One region of the Rhizobium sp. 21-4511-3d genome, then DNA from elsewhere that is predicted to be linked to it. Evidence: predicted binding sites of a transcription regulator. Region 1 holds the regulator's gene; the other holds the start of a gene.
The links. The regulator LexA, encoded in region 1, represses DNA repair genes until DNA is damaged. The targets are predictions, from matches to a motif close to TGTTCNNNNTGTGTTCNG.
Positions count from the first base shown of each region.

Region 1 (7,627 bases):
ACATCGAAATAGGCCTCCATCCCTTCTTCGGAATAGATGACGATCCGGACATTGCTGAGAGCGAAGGAAAGGCCGAAGGCGGCCTCACCGGGCGCCACGCCGCCGGTTGCCGTCTGCAACAGCGACGCGAAGGCATCGGGCTCCTCTGCGCTGAGCGCGATCTCGACGATGCCGAGAACGCCGTTGGCATGAGTCTCCAGCGCCTTGCGATCGGCCGGAAAGGCGTTGATCCGCTGGCAGGCGAAGAAGAAGACATCGGGCGCCCTCAGATCGGCGGCAAAGGCGAGCTTGAAGGCGCCGGTCGCCTGCGTTCCATCGGGCATGACGATCGGGCGCGAGAACTCCACCATGTCACCGCCGCTCAGCTGCGCGCCATCATAGGCGGCCCTGTCCGCATCGGCATCGTCAGTACCGAAGACGACCGCCGAGAATCCATCATCGCCGCAGCGGAAGCGGAAGGCCTGGTCGCGGGCGATAAAGCTGTTGCCCTTGGCGGCGGCGGCATCGCACTCCGTCTGGCTCGCGATGCCGAGCGGCTCAAGATAGGTCTTGTCGGCGAGGAAGACGCAGGCATTCTCCGTTCCGAATGGATGGCGGCCACTGGCAGCGACGGTGAAACCGAGACGGCCGAGTCGCTCGCGGGCGACATCGATATGGGTGACGGGCAGTACCAGATGATCGAGCGGATGCGTCATGGCGGTTCCCTCCGGTGAAGCCGGCAGAGATTTGCACGCCGCGCCGGGCAAAGCGCAAGCGCGGATAACCAATCCGGCAAAGAAACTTTCAAAAATGACGAAAAATGATGGGAAGTTTTACCAATATTTAGGCACTTGCGGAACACATATGGAACATATAGTGTCCGTTCTGGCTTTGTTTCACGAATCTGGGGAAAGACTTCGATGCTGACGCGCAAACAACAGGAGCTTCTCCTCTTCATTCACGAGCGGATGAAGGAGTCCGGCGTACCGCCGTCCTTCGACGAAATGAAGGATGCGCTCGACCTCGCCTCTAAGTCGGGCATTCATCGCCTGATCACAGCGCTCGAAGAGCGCGGCTTCATTCGCCGCCTACCGAACCGCGCCCGCGCACTGGAAGTCATCAAGCTGCCCGAGGCCTACAGCCCCAGCATCCAGCCGCGCCGCGGCTTCTCGCCAAGCGTCATCGAAGGCAGCCTCGGCAAGCCGCAGCCCGTCGCGCCGCCGAAGCCGGCGAACGAAGACAATAGCAGCTCGATCTCGGTTCCTGTCATGGGCCGCATCGCCGCCGGTGTGCCGATTTCCGCGATCCAGCAGAACACCCATGACATCACCGTTCCCGCCGACATGCTCGGAAACGGCGAGCACTACGCTCTTGAAGTCAAGGGCGACTCGATGATCGAGGCCGGCATTTTCGACGGCGACACGGTGATCATCCGCAATACCAATACCGCCAATGCCGGTGATATCGTCGTCGCCCTCGTCGACGATGAAGAAGCAACGCTGAAGCGCTTCCGCCGCAAGGGCGCATCGATCGCACTCGAAGCTGCCAACCCGGCTTACGAAACGCGTATCTTCGGGCCTGACCGCGTCAAGGTTCAGGGCAAGCTTGTCGGCCTTATCCGCCGCTATCACTGACGGCGATTTCATCACCGTCAAAAGTGCCGCTGCGCCAATCATAGGCGCGGTGGCGGGTCCAGGGGCGATCGAGATCCTCGAAGGATGCGGTGACTGCTGCAGCGCCTCCATCGAAGCGCAACTCGACAGAGCCTGTCTTTCTTAAAGTAGCGCCGGTAAAAAGCAGTGCGCCAGAGCGGCAGCTTTCGAGCCGCAGGCGCACCGGTGTGACGACGATATCGGATGCATCGCAGGCGGGGCCGAGGTAAGCGGCATTGTCGATGACCGTCAGCACCGAGCCGTTCTCCAGCTTTGCCGTGCACCAGGCTTTCTTTACGCAGGAAAACCGCTCTTCCCTGGCATTGGCCGCAATGGCGCTCTGCGCTTCCTGCTGTTGCGCTGATGTCAGCCTCAATCTTTCACCCGGCGGCGCGGTCGGGACCGATGTCGATGCCGATGCCGATGTGATAAAGATCGGCTCGCGATGGCTGTCCAGCACCAGAGCCCGTTTCCACTGATCGAAGATGAAACCCGGCGGGCGCTCGCGATTGGTAGCGATTGTGCTGGAACCGACGATCCCCGCCATGCTGCCGTCCTCAGCAATGACGATCTTCGGCGGCGGCTTCTCGGGAAGCATGACGACCACAAGCGTCGACAGGGCCATGATTGCCGTGCCGATATGCCTCAGCCGGGTGCGCAGCAGGGTCAGTAACAGGAAGCCCGCGACCGCGGCCGGGAAATACCAGGCAGGCAATCGGCCGACGCCGATATCACCTCCCCAGGACGAGACGGTCTTGGCGATCGCGATCACCAGATCGAGACCGAAGCCGACCACCTGCCAGGCCCAGGCATCCAGCCCGAACGGCATCAACAGCATTGCAAACAGCCCGGCCGGCATGATGACGAAGGAGATGACGGGCATGGCGGCGAGATTGGCAGGCAGGCCATAGGCCGTCAGCCGGTGAAAATGCTCGATCGAAAACAGCGCCGTCGAGAAACCGCCGATGACGGAGGTGAGCAGGATGCCGCCGAAGAAGCCGGCCGCCGATGACATGAGCCTGACGAGGCGCAATTTCGCAAAGGGCTTGTCGCGGGCCGGCCGCTCCTTCCAGAGCGCATAGCCGGCGACCAGCGCCAGCGTCGCGGCAAAGGACATCTGAAAGCTCGGCCCCATGATTTCTGAGGGCGAGATGGCGATGATGATCAGCGCCGAGAGCGCCACGTTGCGCAAACTGATCGACGGCCGGTCGAAGAACACCGCCGTCAGCATGATCGCCATCATGATGAAGGCGCGTTCGGCGGAAACCGCGAAGCCGGAAATCAGGAAATAGGCGGTGACGGCCGCAAGCGCTCCGGCAGCCGCGATCTTCTTGACCGGGTAGGCCTGGGCGACGGACGGAAACAGGCTGAGCAGCGTGCGGAACCCGACGAAGAAGATGCCGGCAGACAGCGCCATGTTGAGGCCCGATATGGCGATGATATGCGCGAGGCCTGATTGCCGGAGTGCCTCCGTAGTTTCTGCCGAAATCGCCCGCCGCTCGTCGGTCACGAGCGCGGCAGCGAAAGCGCCAGTATCGCCGGGCAAAATGCCCCTGATGCGATCGCCGATGCCGCTTCTCAACCGGTAGAGCCACTCGAAGGCGCTGTCGGTCAGCGAATGCTCGTCTGCGGCCCCCGGCCTCACCGCCGCCGGCGCCCCATAGAAAAACCCATTGGCGCCAACGCGATCGAAATAGGATGAGAACGAGAAGTCGTTGAGACCGGGGAGTGCCGGACCGGAGGGTGGCGTCAGCCGCGCCCTGCCCTTCACCCAGGTTCCCGTCTCGAACTCGGACTTGGCGCCGCGGGCGATGACAGTCACCCGGGCGGGCGGGCGTTTCACCACCGGGTTTTCGGTTGCGCGCAATGACAGCACGTAGCGCCAGCCGCCGCGGCCGTCGCTTTCCCGGCGCTCGACCCGTCCTGTGAGCGTCGTCGTCACGGCGGAATCAAGCAGGATGGTCTCGGCTCTCCACGTTTCGAATTGCGCAGTCGCGACGCCTGCCGCGACCAACGTCAATGCGGCGATCACGACGCGCATCCCCTCCCGCGCCCGATCGGTCACGATCATGAGAGTGAACAGCACCGCGATGAAGAAGAGCGGTATAATTGGCGAAACGCCATTGCCGGCCGCAAACCACGCCACGGCACCAAAGCCGAGCGCAACCGGCGCGAAGAGCATTCGGCCACCGTAGGCGAGCTCTTCGTCGGCGCATTTCGGGATGGCGCCTATCGCGCGCCTGAAGGATGATCGGAGTCGATAAGCGCTGAGCGTGGCCGGTGAGTGCCGCATCGGCACGGGCGAGAGGCCAGAATAGGCGCGCGCTGGCTCAAGATGCGGCAATTTGGCCGCATCCTCCGAAAGTTCCAGGCTGATCTCGCTGCTTTTCAACCCCGGCATGTAAAGAGCCTTGCGACCCATTAAAATACAACCAAGATGCAACCCTGCGCGCGTTTCAGCAACAATAATCGATTGAAAAAACGCAAAAAATCGTGAGTGCAAAAAGCCTAAATAAATCATCGGCTTCCGCTATGCGTTTACAGCATCGCAGGAGTGCCTAAAAGTTGATACTGCGATGCACAAAATGGCGTCACGGTAACTTGGCATTAGGCGCGCTATCATATAGCAATCTGAGCGGACGCTTAACCCTATGGCGCTTTTATGGCGCCGCCGCCAATTTGGAGGATCAGAATGACGGATCAAAGCGCAACAATCAAAATCGGCGACAAGTCCGCCAATCTTTCCGTAAAGAGCGGAACGATTGGGCCAGATGTCATCGATATCGGCGCACTCTACAAAAACACCGGCTCCTTCACGTACGATCCTGGTTTCACCTCGACCGCATCCTGTGAATCGAAGATCACCTACATCGATGGCGATGAGGGCGTTCTCTTGCACCGCGGCTATCCGATCGAGCAGCTGGCCGAGCACGGCGACTTCCTGGAAGTCTGCTATCTCCTGCTTTACGGCGAACTGCCGACGGCAGCTCAGAAGAAGGACTTCGACCACCGCGTGACGCACCACACGATGGTGCACGAACAGATGAGCCGCTTCTTCACCGGCTTCCGCCGTGATGCGCATCCGATGGCCGTCATGTGCGGCTGTGTCGGCGCCCTGTCGGCCTTCTACCACGACTCGACCGACATCACCGATCCGCACCAGCGCATGGTCGCTTCGCTGCGCATGATCGCCAAGATGCCGACGCTGGCCGCAATGGCCTACAAGTACCACATCGGCCAGCCCTTCGTTTACCCGAAGAACGACCTCGATTACGCGTCGAACTTCCTGCGCATGTGCTTTGCCGTTCCCTGCGAAGAGTACACGGTCAATCCGGTTCTCTCCCGCGCCATGGACCGTATCTTCATCCTGCATGCGGACCACGAGCAGAACGCTTCGACCTCGACCGTTCGTCTCGCCGGCTCTTCGGGTGCAAACCCGTTCGCCTGCATCGCGGCCGGCATTGCCTGCCTCTGGGGCCCTGCTCACGGCGGCGCCAACGAAGCAGCGCTCAACATGCTGTCGGAGATCGGCTCCGTCGATCGTATCCCCGAATATGTCGCACGCGCCAAGGACAAGAACGATCCGTTCCGCCTGATGGGCTTTGGTCACCGCGTCTACAAGAACTACGATCCGCGCGCCAAGATCATGCAGAAGACGACGCATGAAGTTCTCGGCGAACTCGGCATCAAGGACGATCCGCTTCTCGAAGTGGCGATGGAACTTGAGCGCATCGCGCTCACCGACGAGTATTTCATCGAGAAGAAGCTCTACCCGAACATCGACTTCTACTCGGGTATCACGCTGAAGGCGCTCGGCTTCCCCACGACCATGTTCACCGTTCTGTTCGCTCTCGCCCGCACCGTCGGCTGGATCGCTCAGTGGAACGAAATGATCGAGGATCCGCAGCAGCGCATCGGCCGCCCGCGCCAACTCTATATCGGTGAAGCACAGCGCGATTACGTTCCGGTTTCCAAGCGCTAAGCGCCCGGACAATCCGAAAACAAAAAACCCGGTCAGCGATGACCGGGTTTTTTCTTGTCCAGAACGTCGAGAACGATCTCCGCCGCCTTCTCTCCGGGTGGCTTTTCCGTCTGCATGCGTTGCCAGACGAGATCGTAGCCTTCCAGCATGGTGCGCCGCTGCGCGGTATCGCCGGACAGCCGCTCCATCCAGCGGGCAAGCGCTCCGCCACGGACGCTGTCGTTGAAATATTCGGGTACCACGGCGTAATCGGCAATCAGGTTCGGGATCGCCGCCGTCCAGGTCTTGATGCGCGAGGTCATCAGCGAGATGATCCAGTCGGTCTTGTAGGTCGAGACCGTCGGCACGCCTGCGAGCGCGAGCTCGAGGATCACCGTTCCGGAGGCGGCCAGCGCCGCATCCGCCTCGCCAAAAGCGCGCCACTTGGCATCGCTGCCGATCAGGATCTCGGGCTGCACTTTCCACTGCGATACCAGCTCGCGCACCAGCGCCTCGCGGCGGCTCACCGTGGGCATGACGAAGCGGATGTCGCCATTGCGCGCCAGGAGATCGTCTGCCGCATCCTCGAAGAAGGGCATCAGCTTGGATATCTCGGTCGAGCGCGAGCCCGGCAGCAGCATGATCGTCTTGCGCTGATCCGGCGAGATGGCTCGGGCCGCGCGGCTGCTTCGGGCAGCCAGCAGATTTGCGTCCGCAGTCAGCCTGTGTCCGACATAGGTCGTCGGCGGGCCACCGAGGCGCTGCATGACTTCGGGCTCGAAAGGCAGAACGGCGAGCACATGATCGACGTAGCCGAGCATGCGCTGGGCGCGGTATTCCTTCCAGGCCCAGACGCTCGGACAGACGTAGTTGACGACCGGCAGATCAGGCAGCGCCGTGCGCACGCGCTTGGCAACGCGATGAGTGAAATCGGGGCTGTCTATGATGATCAGGATGTCGGGCTTGGCGGCAATCAGCGCCGCCGTCGTCTGGCGGATCAGCCTGTAGAGCGTCGGAAGCTTGGCGAGCACCTGACTGATGCCCATGATCGACAGTTCGGAATAGTCGAACAGCGATTTGAGGCCCTGCGCTTCGAGCGCCTCTCCGCCGACGCCGACGAGCTCGACGGGGCCGTCATGGATGCGCTTCAGGGCAGCAATCAGATCGCCGCCCAGCAGATCGCCGGATACTTCGCCGGCAATGATGCCGATCTTCAAATTGCGGCTCATGCGAGCCCCCAGGACGGCAGGCCGCGATCCAGTCCAGTGACAAACAGGCCGGATGCATTGGCAGCAGCGATCAGCGCTTCGCGTTCCAGCACCAGTGCCCTGCCCGCCTCGACGGCGATCCCCGCCAAACCGGCCTTTCTGGCATTTTCAACAGTCGACGGCCCGATCGAGGGCAGATCGGCGCGCAGGTCCTGCTGCGGCTTGCAGAGCTTGACGAGGACGCCCTTGCGGCGGGCGGAAATGCGACCTGCTGTGCGCAACGAGGCGACACGCTCCAGCATGCCGTCGGTGCCTTCGGGGCCTTCGAGCGCAACAACGCGGCCGCCGACGGAAACGGCGCCCTGTCCGACATCGAGCAGCCCCAAGGCATTTGCTGCCTCGGCCGCCTTCAGGATATCGGTGATATCGTCCTTGTCTGGTGCGACCACACCGACCGGCCCCACCGAGGCCAGCAGATCAGGTGCGATCTCCTGGGCGCCGATGACGCGGCGGCCATCAGTTTCGATAAGCTTGATGACCATTTGCAGCACGGTGTCATCGCCGCCAGAGAGCAGCGTCCGTATGACCGAGGGTACCTTGCCGACGGTCTTCCAGCTGGGTCGTATCTCACGCCATTCCGGGCGGCGGCGCACCCCTCCGGACATGACGACGCGGCGGATGTCATTCTTGCTGAAAATGCCTTCGAGCGCTGCGAAATCGGCGACGCCGATGACGGCGTGGTCGTAGTCCTGCCAGGAGCGGTCGAGCTCGCCCTTCAGGGAGATGATGAAAGGTTCATCGCCGGCGGCGCGGGCGGCCTCGGCGAC
Region 1 covers NZ_JBNWCF010000001.1:978,524-986,150, reverse strand. The annotation lists gene ACQZ5H_RS05375 (VOC family protein) at 1-695, opposite strand, end outside; gene lexA (transcriptional repressor LexA) at 900-1,613, shown strand; gene ACQZ5H_RS05365 (ComEC/Rec2 family competence protein) at 1,594-4,053, opposite strand; gene gltA (citrate synthase) at 4,324-5,613, shown strand; gene lpxB (lipid-A-disaccharide synthase) at 5,646-6,821, opposite strand; gene ACQZ5H_RS05350 (LpxI family protein) at 6,818-7,627, opposite strand, start outside.

Region 2 (7,627 bases), 320 kb from region 1:
GTCATCGTCGAACCGGCGGCAAGCAGCGCGTCGACGCGCTTGCGCGTCTCGTCCGGGATCTGGATGCGTGACAGCGCGTTGCTGATCGGGCTGCCCATGATGATCGAGCCCTCCTGCGTCTTGATGCCGAGCCGCTTCATCGTCTGCGAAGGCAGATTGTTGTCGAGCGTCAGGCCCAGCCAGTCGGCCGTGCCGTTCTCCTGATCCACCTTATGCAGCGTGAAGAAATGCGTGCCGAGCGCCAGCTGCGGATTGTCGATGATCACAGGCGCCTCGAACAGCGGCTTGAAATCCTGGCGGATCATCAACACGCCGTTCGGCGGTTCGCCCTTGCCGACGGCTGCGTAAACTTCCCTTAGGAGAGTATCGCTGGTCAGCGTCCGGTCGCCCTTGAACTGCGCGGGGCGCAATGCCTTGAAAGCGTTGATCGCCTGCACCGTGGATGGGCCGAGCAGGCCATCGGGATTGCCGGCGTTGAAGCCCAGCTGATTGAGATAGGTCTGGATATCGATGATCGCCTCGCGCTGGGCGCGCCGGGTGATCAGGATGCGGATCGGTTCGACATTTTCAGGCGCCGCCGCGACGGGCGGGATCAGCGAAGCCGAGACGGTATTCATCGCCAGCTGCACCGGCTCGCCATCGCTGCTGCCGATTGCCGGGCGCAGCTGCACGTCGGAAAGCAGGAGCGCCGGTTCCGGCGCATTCGGGCGGAACAACGCCGGATGGTCGATCGGTTCGGGCACCACGGCCGCATTGCTGATGATGACGGGAACGCTGAGGTCCGTCATCTTGTAAAGTTCCTTGGCAAAGGCGGCGGGCATGCGCACGCAGCCATGCGAGGCCGGATAGCGCGGCACGGAATTCGACTCGTGCAGCGCGATACCGGACCATGTCAGCCGCTGCATCCAGGGCATGGGTGCAGCCGAATAGAGATTGGATTCGTGATATTTCTTCTTCTCGAGCACTGAGAAGATGCCGCTCGGCGTCGTGTGGCCGGGCTTGCCGGTCGAGACTTTCGAGGTCGCGACAACCTCCGTGCCGTCATAGACGGCAAGCGACTGCTTGTCCTTGGAGACGATGATTTGCAGCGTCCGGGCGTCTGCCGCAAGAGCAGGGTTCACCAAGGCGGTCGCCGACAGCAAGCCGAGGCCGAAAACAATACGCGAGAACATGTTACCCAACCAATACGCAATACTTGGCTGGGACAATATTCAACGAAGTTTAAGGAAGGCTTGATCCGCGCCACCCGGCTTCGCGTCTCACGCATTAGTGATCAAGCGGCCGCTTATTGTAGGGATGGCGAATATATGCAAATCTGCCGGGACTAAGCGGTTGGGAGACCCGCCATGTACGTCGATATTGTATCCGCGTTCGACGAGCTCGACAGACTGCGCCCGGATTGGGAGGCCGTCTACGATGCCGATCCGGAATCGCATTATTTCATGTCCTGGAACTGGATGCGGCGCTATCTGGAAACGCGCGGCAACTGGCATGTTCTGGCGGCGAGACCTGCCGAAGGCGCGCCCTATGTCGCCTTCCTGCCGCTGCAGATCCGCCTGGATTTCGAGCCCGGCCACGGCTTCTACAATGCCATTCACATGGCCGGCATGCCGTTCTCCGTCTATAGCGGCATCCTCTCGCTGCCGGAGCAGATGAGCGATGCGATGGCCGCCTTCGCCGCCAGCCTGCGGACCTTCAACTGGCGCCGCTTCAATCTCGATGAAATCTATCTCTCGGACGAGCGCCTGCAGGCGCTGATCGGCAGCTTTCCGCGCGCCGATTTCGTCCCGGCAAAGGTGGTCCGCGCCAGCCATATCACCGATGCCGGCGAAGACATCGATCACGACGCCTATGTCTATATTCCGCTGGAGGATGATTTCGAGACTTTCCTCAGCACCCGTCTCAGCCCCAAGACGCGCCGTAATGCGCGATGGGCGCTGCGCGACCTTGCGAACGGCAAGCACGGGATGCACATCACCCACACGACATCAGAGACATTCGAGCAGAACCTCGAAACCTTCTACGCCATGTGGAATGCGCAATGGGGTGCGCGCCAGCCGGAATATGCGGCGGGGATCATTGATGGTTGCCGCAAGATGCTGCGCGGTTCCTTCGACGACGGATCGCTTTTCGTGCCGGTACTCTGGGAGGAGGACAGGGCGGTTGCCGCGCAGATCCTCTATCTCGACCACAAGAAGAAGACGATGCACTGCTTCATCGGCGGCCGGGATAGCGAGGCGCAGTCTCACAGCCCGGGCTTCGCGCTGCATTGCTACTGCCTGCGCTGGGCGATCGAGAACGGCTTTCGTGTCTATGACTTCGGTACCGGCGATTACTCCTACAAGTTCACGTTCGGTGCTGATCAGCACCAGGTCGAGCGCCGCCGGGTGATGACGGTCTCGGAGCGCAATATCGGCGATCGCCTCGATCCGCGATCGCTGGATGCCGTCTGCACGCGCGCCTCGCATATGGCTGCGAAGGGTGATCTGGAGAATGCGGCGCTCTGCTGCCGGCAGATCCTTGCGGCCGATCCGGATCATGCGCGCGGCCGTGCCCTCTGGGCCAATCTCGAAGCCGTCCGCCGCCGGCCGGCCAATGCGAGCGAGCTCGATGCGCTGATGCAGACGGCCGTCAACGATCACCGTCAGGGCGCGCTCGATCGGGCCGCGTCAGGCTATCGCCGCGTCATCGAGGCCGAGCCCGCTCATTTCGCCGCCCATCATCAGCTGGCGTTAGTCCTGCTGCAGCAGGGCAGGTTCGAGGCGGCGCAGACAGAGGTGGCCGAGGCACTGGCGCTACGGCCGGAAGATGCCGCCGCCCATTGCACTTGCGGCAACATCCTTGCGGCCCTGAAGCGCGATGAGGCGGCGCTGGCGAGCTATGACCGGGCGATCGCCCTGTCGCCCGGCTATGCCACGGCCTTCAACAATCGCGGCAATGTCCTGCGCCGCATGGGCCGTCTCGAGGACGCCGTCGAGAGCTATTCGCATGCTCTTGAAAGGGCACCGGATTACGCGCAGGCGGCATTGAACAAGGCAGCCGTTCTCGCCGAACTGCACGCGGTAGAACCTGTCTAGCGCTCGCGCTTGCCGCCGCCGAATGTATAGCCGGTCTCGACCGTGCCCTTGCCGAACTTGTCGCGCAGCTTGTCCATCGCCGCTTCCGCCGCCGCGCGCCGTGTCGACTGGTGGTCGATCAGGTCGGGCGGATCGGCGCGGCCGGGATCGCAGAGATCGCTGACGCCGATGCCGATCAGGCGGAATTTCGTGCCGTCGGTCTCCTTCTCCAGAAGCTCGATGCCGGTGCGAAATATGCGGTCGGCAAGCTGGGTCGGGTCTTCGAGGCGCCGGTTGCGCGTCCGGAGCTTGAAGTCCGCGGTCTTCATCTTCAGCACCACGGTATGCCCGGCGATGTCATCCTTCTTCAGCCGCCAGGAGACCTTCTCGGAGAGATTGCGCAGGATCGGCACCAGATCGTCGTACCGCGAGATGTCCTCGAAGAATGTCGTCTCCGCCGAGACGCTCTTTGCCGCCTCGTTCAGATGCACCTCACGGTCGTCGATGCCGCGCGAGAGACGGGCGAGGCGCTGGCCCATGCTGCCGTAGCGGCGCATCAGGTCGGTCTCTTCCATCTGCTGCAGCTGCCCGATCGTGCGGATGCCGTCGGATTCCAGCGTGGCGGCAAATGCCTTGCCGACGCCCCAGATCGTGGTGACGGGGCGAGGCGCCAGAAATTCGACCGCTTCCTCGCGGCCGATCACCGAAAATCCCCGCGGCTTCTGCAGGTCGGAGGCGACCTTCGCCAGGAACTTGCAATAGGAAAGCCCGACGGAAACGGTGATGCCGACCTCCTTTTCGACGCGCCGGGCGAATTTCGCCAGCGTGCGGGCAGGGGGATCGTGGTGCAGGCGCTCGGTGCCGCCGAGTTCCAGGAAGGCCTCGTCGATCGACAGCGGCTGCACCAGCGGCGTCAGCTCCTGCATCATGCTGCGAACCTCGCGGCCGACTCTGCCGTACTTCTCCATGTCGGGCCGGATGACGACCGCCTGCGGGCAGGCCTCGAGCGCCTTGAACATCGGCATGGCCGAACGCACACCATGGATACGGGCGATATAGCAGGCGGTGGAGACGACACCGCGCTTGCCGCCGCCGATGATCACGGGCTTGTCCGCAAGCTCCGGATTGTCGCGTTTCTCGACAGCCGCATAGAAGGCGTCGCAGTCGATATGCGCCAGCGTCAGTCCGTAGAGTTCCTTGTGTCGCACCACGCGCGGGCTGCCGCAGGCCGTGCAACGGCGCGCTTCGCCCTTCTGCTCGGCAAGGCAGTCGCGACAGAAGCCGTGTGTCTTGTCAGGCGCAGGGTGAGTCATCGCTGGAACAAATGTTGAACATGGCGACTTTACGCTCTAAGCTTTCGAGTCTCAAGACAAGAGGAGCAGCCAGGCGTTGGATATCAGACGGCATTTTGAGGCCGTTTCATCGATGGGGGTAGACAGTCAGCCGCGGGCAGGGGCTGGCGGCAGCGACAGATGTTCGCCGATATGGGCGGCGGCTTCTTCCCATCCCGCAACCTTGGCAATGCCATCCATGGCGGAGGGCGCGAAGCGATGAATCTCCGATACCGGCATCAGATGCAGCAGCAGGCAGCGATCGACATGCTCGTGCACGGAATGCAGGTTGCGCACCATGTCGTCGATGAAGACGACGGGCAGGTCGCGGGCGCCATGCAGGGCCTTGACGATCGGCCCCTTCGGCTGCAGCGAGGCGAGCAGCGGATAGTCGAGTTCGAACCGGTCGAGCAGCCGGCGGCGCTGGTCGCGATAGACGGGCGGCATGGCAGTGAGCAGAACGATATCGGCTGTCGCAGACAGCACGGCAAGGCTCTCCCCCGCAAGCGCCAGCGGCGCCTGCCAGTCTTCCTGCCGCTCGAAAAAGGTCTCGATCAAGCGGCTGACTGTCACGTCATCGGCTGGCGCGCCATCCGCCGTCTCGATATTCCCATGCAGCTTGAAGGAGCGCGGCACCAGTCGGTAGCCCTCGCTGACCAGAAAGCGCTCGAACGGCACGATGAATTGCAACACGACGTCGTCGACATCGCAGACGATCAGCGGCCTGTCGCCGAGGCGTACATGGGATGTGTCGAGACCGTCGATCAGCATCGGTTTCAATACTGCCCGGAATCGAGGCCTGGCGACGAGAAGTGCTGCCAGGCAGCCGTCAGCGCTTCCGGCGGTGTCTCGGTGGCCTGGCAGAATGCCATGGCTGTCGGCTCGTGCTGCATGACGAAATCGAGCATGCCGGAGAGGAAGCCCGGATCGTTGATGGCGTTGCGCACCTGCACCGGCTCGACGCCTGTCAGCGCCAGGAATCGCGAGAACATGTCGGGTTCGTTGGCGAGCCAGCCAAGTACGGCAATCGCCGTTTCATGCGGATCTCTGGCGAGTTGTTTCGAAGTCTTGAAGTTGCTTTGCATTTCGCTGGGTAAGTTACCTTTTTTTCAACCAAATACCGGTAGCTTGCCGCTATCGGTTTCGTCGAGCCGCGCGTTCGCATGTCGCTTCACGTCAGGCGGACATTTGCAGGGACGGAACATAGGAACGAGCTTGCCATGCCCAAACAGGTGATGATTGTAGAAGATAACGAGCTCAACATGAAGCTCTTTCGCGACCTGATCGAGGCATCCGGATACTCGACGATCCAGACCCGAAATGGCATGGAAGCGCTTGATCTTGCTCGCAAACATCGTCCGGACCTGATCCTGATGGACATCCAGCTGCCGGAAGTTTCCGGGCTTGAGGTGACCAAGTGGCTGAAGGAAGACGACGAGCTGCACGTCATTCCCGTCATCGCCGTCACCGCCTTTGCGATGAAGGGCGATGAGGAGCGTATCCGCCAGGGCGGTTGCGAGGCCTATGTCTCAAAACCGATCTCCGTCCCGAAATTCATCGAAACGATCAAGACCTATCTCGGCGATGCCTAGCGCATCGGAAAGAAGCCTATGACTGCGCGCATTCTGGTTGTTGACGATATTCCGGCAAACGTGAAGCTGCTCGAAGCGCGGCTGGTCGCGGAGTATTTCGATGTCCTGACGGCTGCCGACGGCTATGAGGCGCTGGCGATCTGCGAGCGCAACCAGGTCGATATCATTCTTCTCGACGTGATGATGCCGGGCCTCAACGGTTTCGAGGTCTGCGAGCGGCTGAAGGCCAACCAGAAGACCTCGCATATTCCTGTCGTCATGGTCACCGCGCTCGATCAGCCGGCCGACCGCGTGCGCGGCCTGAAGGCGGGTGCCGACGACTTCCTGACCAAGCCGGTCAACGACCTGCAGCTGATCTCGCGGGTGAAGAGCCTGCTGCGCCTGAAGACGCTGAGCGATGAACTGCGCATCCGCGCCGAGACGGCGCAGACGATGGGTATCGACGATCTCTTGCGGACGGGTGAGGGGCGTGCCGAAGATGCAGGCCAGGTCCTGCTCGTCGATGGCCGCGCCAATTCCCAGGAACGCATCATCAGGACGCTGAAGCCGATCGCCGACATCACGGCAATCTCGGATCCGCAGGCGGCCCTTTTCGAAGCTGCGGAAAACGCCTTCGAACTCGTCATCGTCAATACCAACTTCGACGACTACGATCCGCTGCGCCTCTGCTCGCAGTTCCGTTCGCTGGAGCGCACGCGCTTCCTGCCGATCCTGATCGTCACCGATCAGGGCGATGACGAGATGGTCATCCGGGCGCTCGATCTCGGGGTCAACGATTATATCGTCCGCCCGCTGGATCCGAACGAGCTGGTCGCCCGCAGCCTGACGCAGATCCGCCGCAAGCGCTTTAACGACCGCCTGCGCGCCAGCGTCAAGCAGACGATTGAGCTCGCCGTCACCGATGCGCTGACCGGCCTCAACAATCGCCGCTATCTCGACAATCACCTGAACGTGCTGTTCAACCGCTCGATGGCGCGCGGCAAGCCGCTCTCGGTGCTGATCACCGATATCGACCGCTTCAAGCAGGTCAACGACACCTACGGTCACGATGCCGGCGACGAGGTGCTCAAGGAATTCGCCAACCGCATCCGCTCCACGGTGCGCGGCGCCGATCTCGCCTGCCGCTACGGCGGCGAGGAATTTGTCATCATCATGCCCGATACCTCGCCCGAGGTGGCTGCCGCCGTTGCCGAGCGCCTGCGTGCATCGGTCGAGACCAGCGGCTTCACGCTGAAGTCAACCGGCGAAGAGTTGAAAGTCACCGCGTCCTTCGGTATCGCCTCTCGTCTGTCGAGCGTACTGACGCCCGATCAGCTGATGAAGCAGGCCGATCTCGCGCTTTATGAAGCGAAGAATACTGGCCGCAACCGAGTCGTTGCTGCAGCGGCCTGACGCCGGAGCGCCTTTGCCGCGTAGGTTATCCTCAGTTTCCACTGGTGGCGGCGAAAGATTAACAAATTTTAATAATGCCGCCGCCAAAGCGCCGGGCGTTTTTCAACCAAATACCCCAAAAATGGAGAGGACGCCTGATCGTCCAATTTGAGGGTAATTTGTGCTCATTTTCACGAATAGAATCAATCTAAGTATCGCGTGTAAAGCATAGCTGCCGCAATTTATAGAGTTATCGTGGTATTACTATTCGGCGAGA
Region 2 covers NZ_JBNWCF010000001.1:657,073-664,699, forward strand. The annotation lists gene ACQZ5H_RS03465 (L,D-transpeptidase family protein) at 1-1,172, opposite strand, end outside; gene ACQZ5H_RS03470 (GNAT family N-acetyltransferase) at 1,347-3,077, shown strand; gene ACQZ5H_RS03475 (DNA polymerase IV) at 3,074-4,369, opposite strand; gene ACQZ5H_RS03480 (hypothetical protein) at 4,496-5,158, opposite strand; gene ACQZ5H_RS03485 (DUF3572 domain-containing protein) at 5,164-5,472, opposite strand; gene ACQZ5H_RS03490 (response regulator) at 5,608-5,979, shown strand; gene ACQZ5H_RS03495 (PleD family two-component system response regulator) at 5,998-7,371, shown strand.
Region 2: the regulator LexA is predicted to act here: its motif matches at 4,373-4,390, upstream of ACQZ5H_RS03475 (DNA polymerase IV).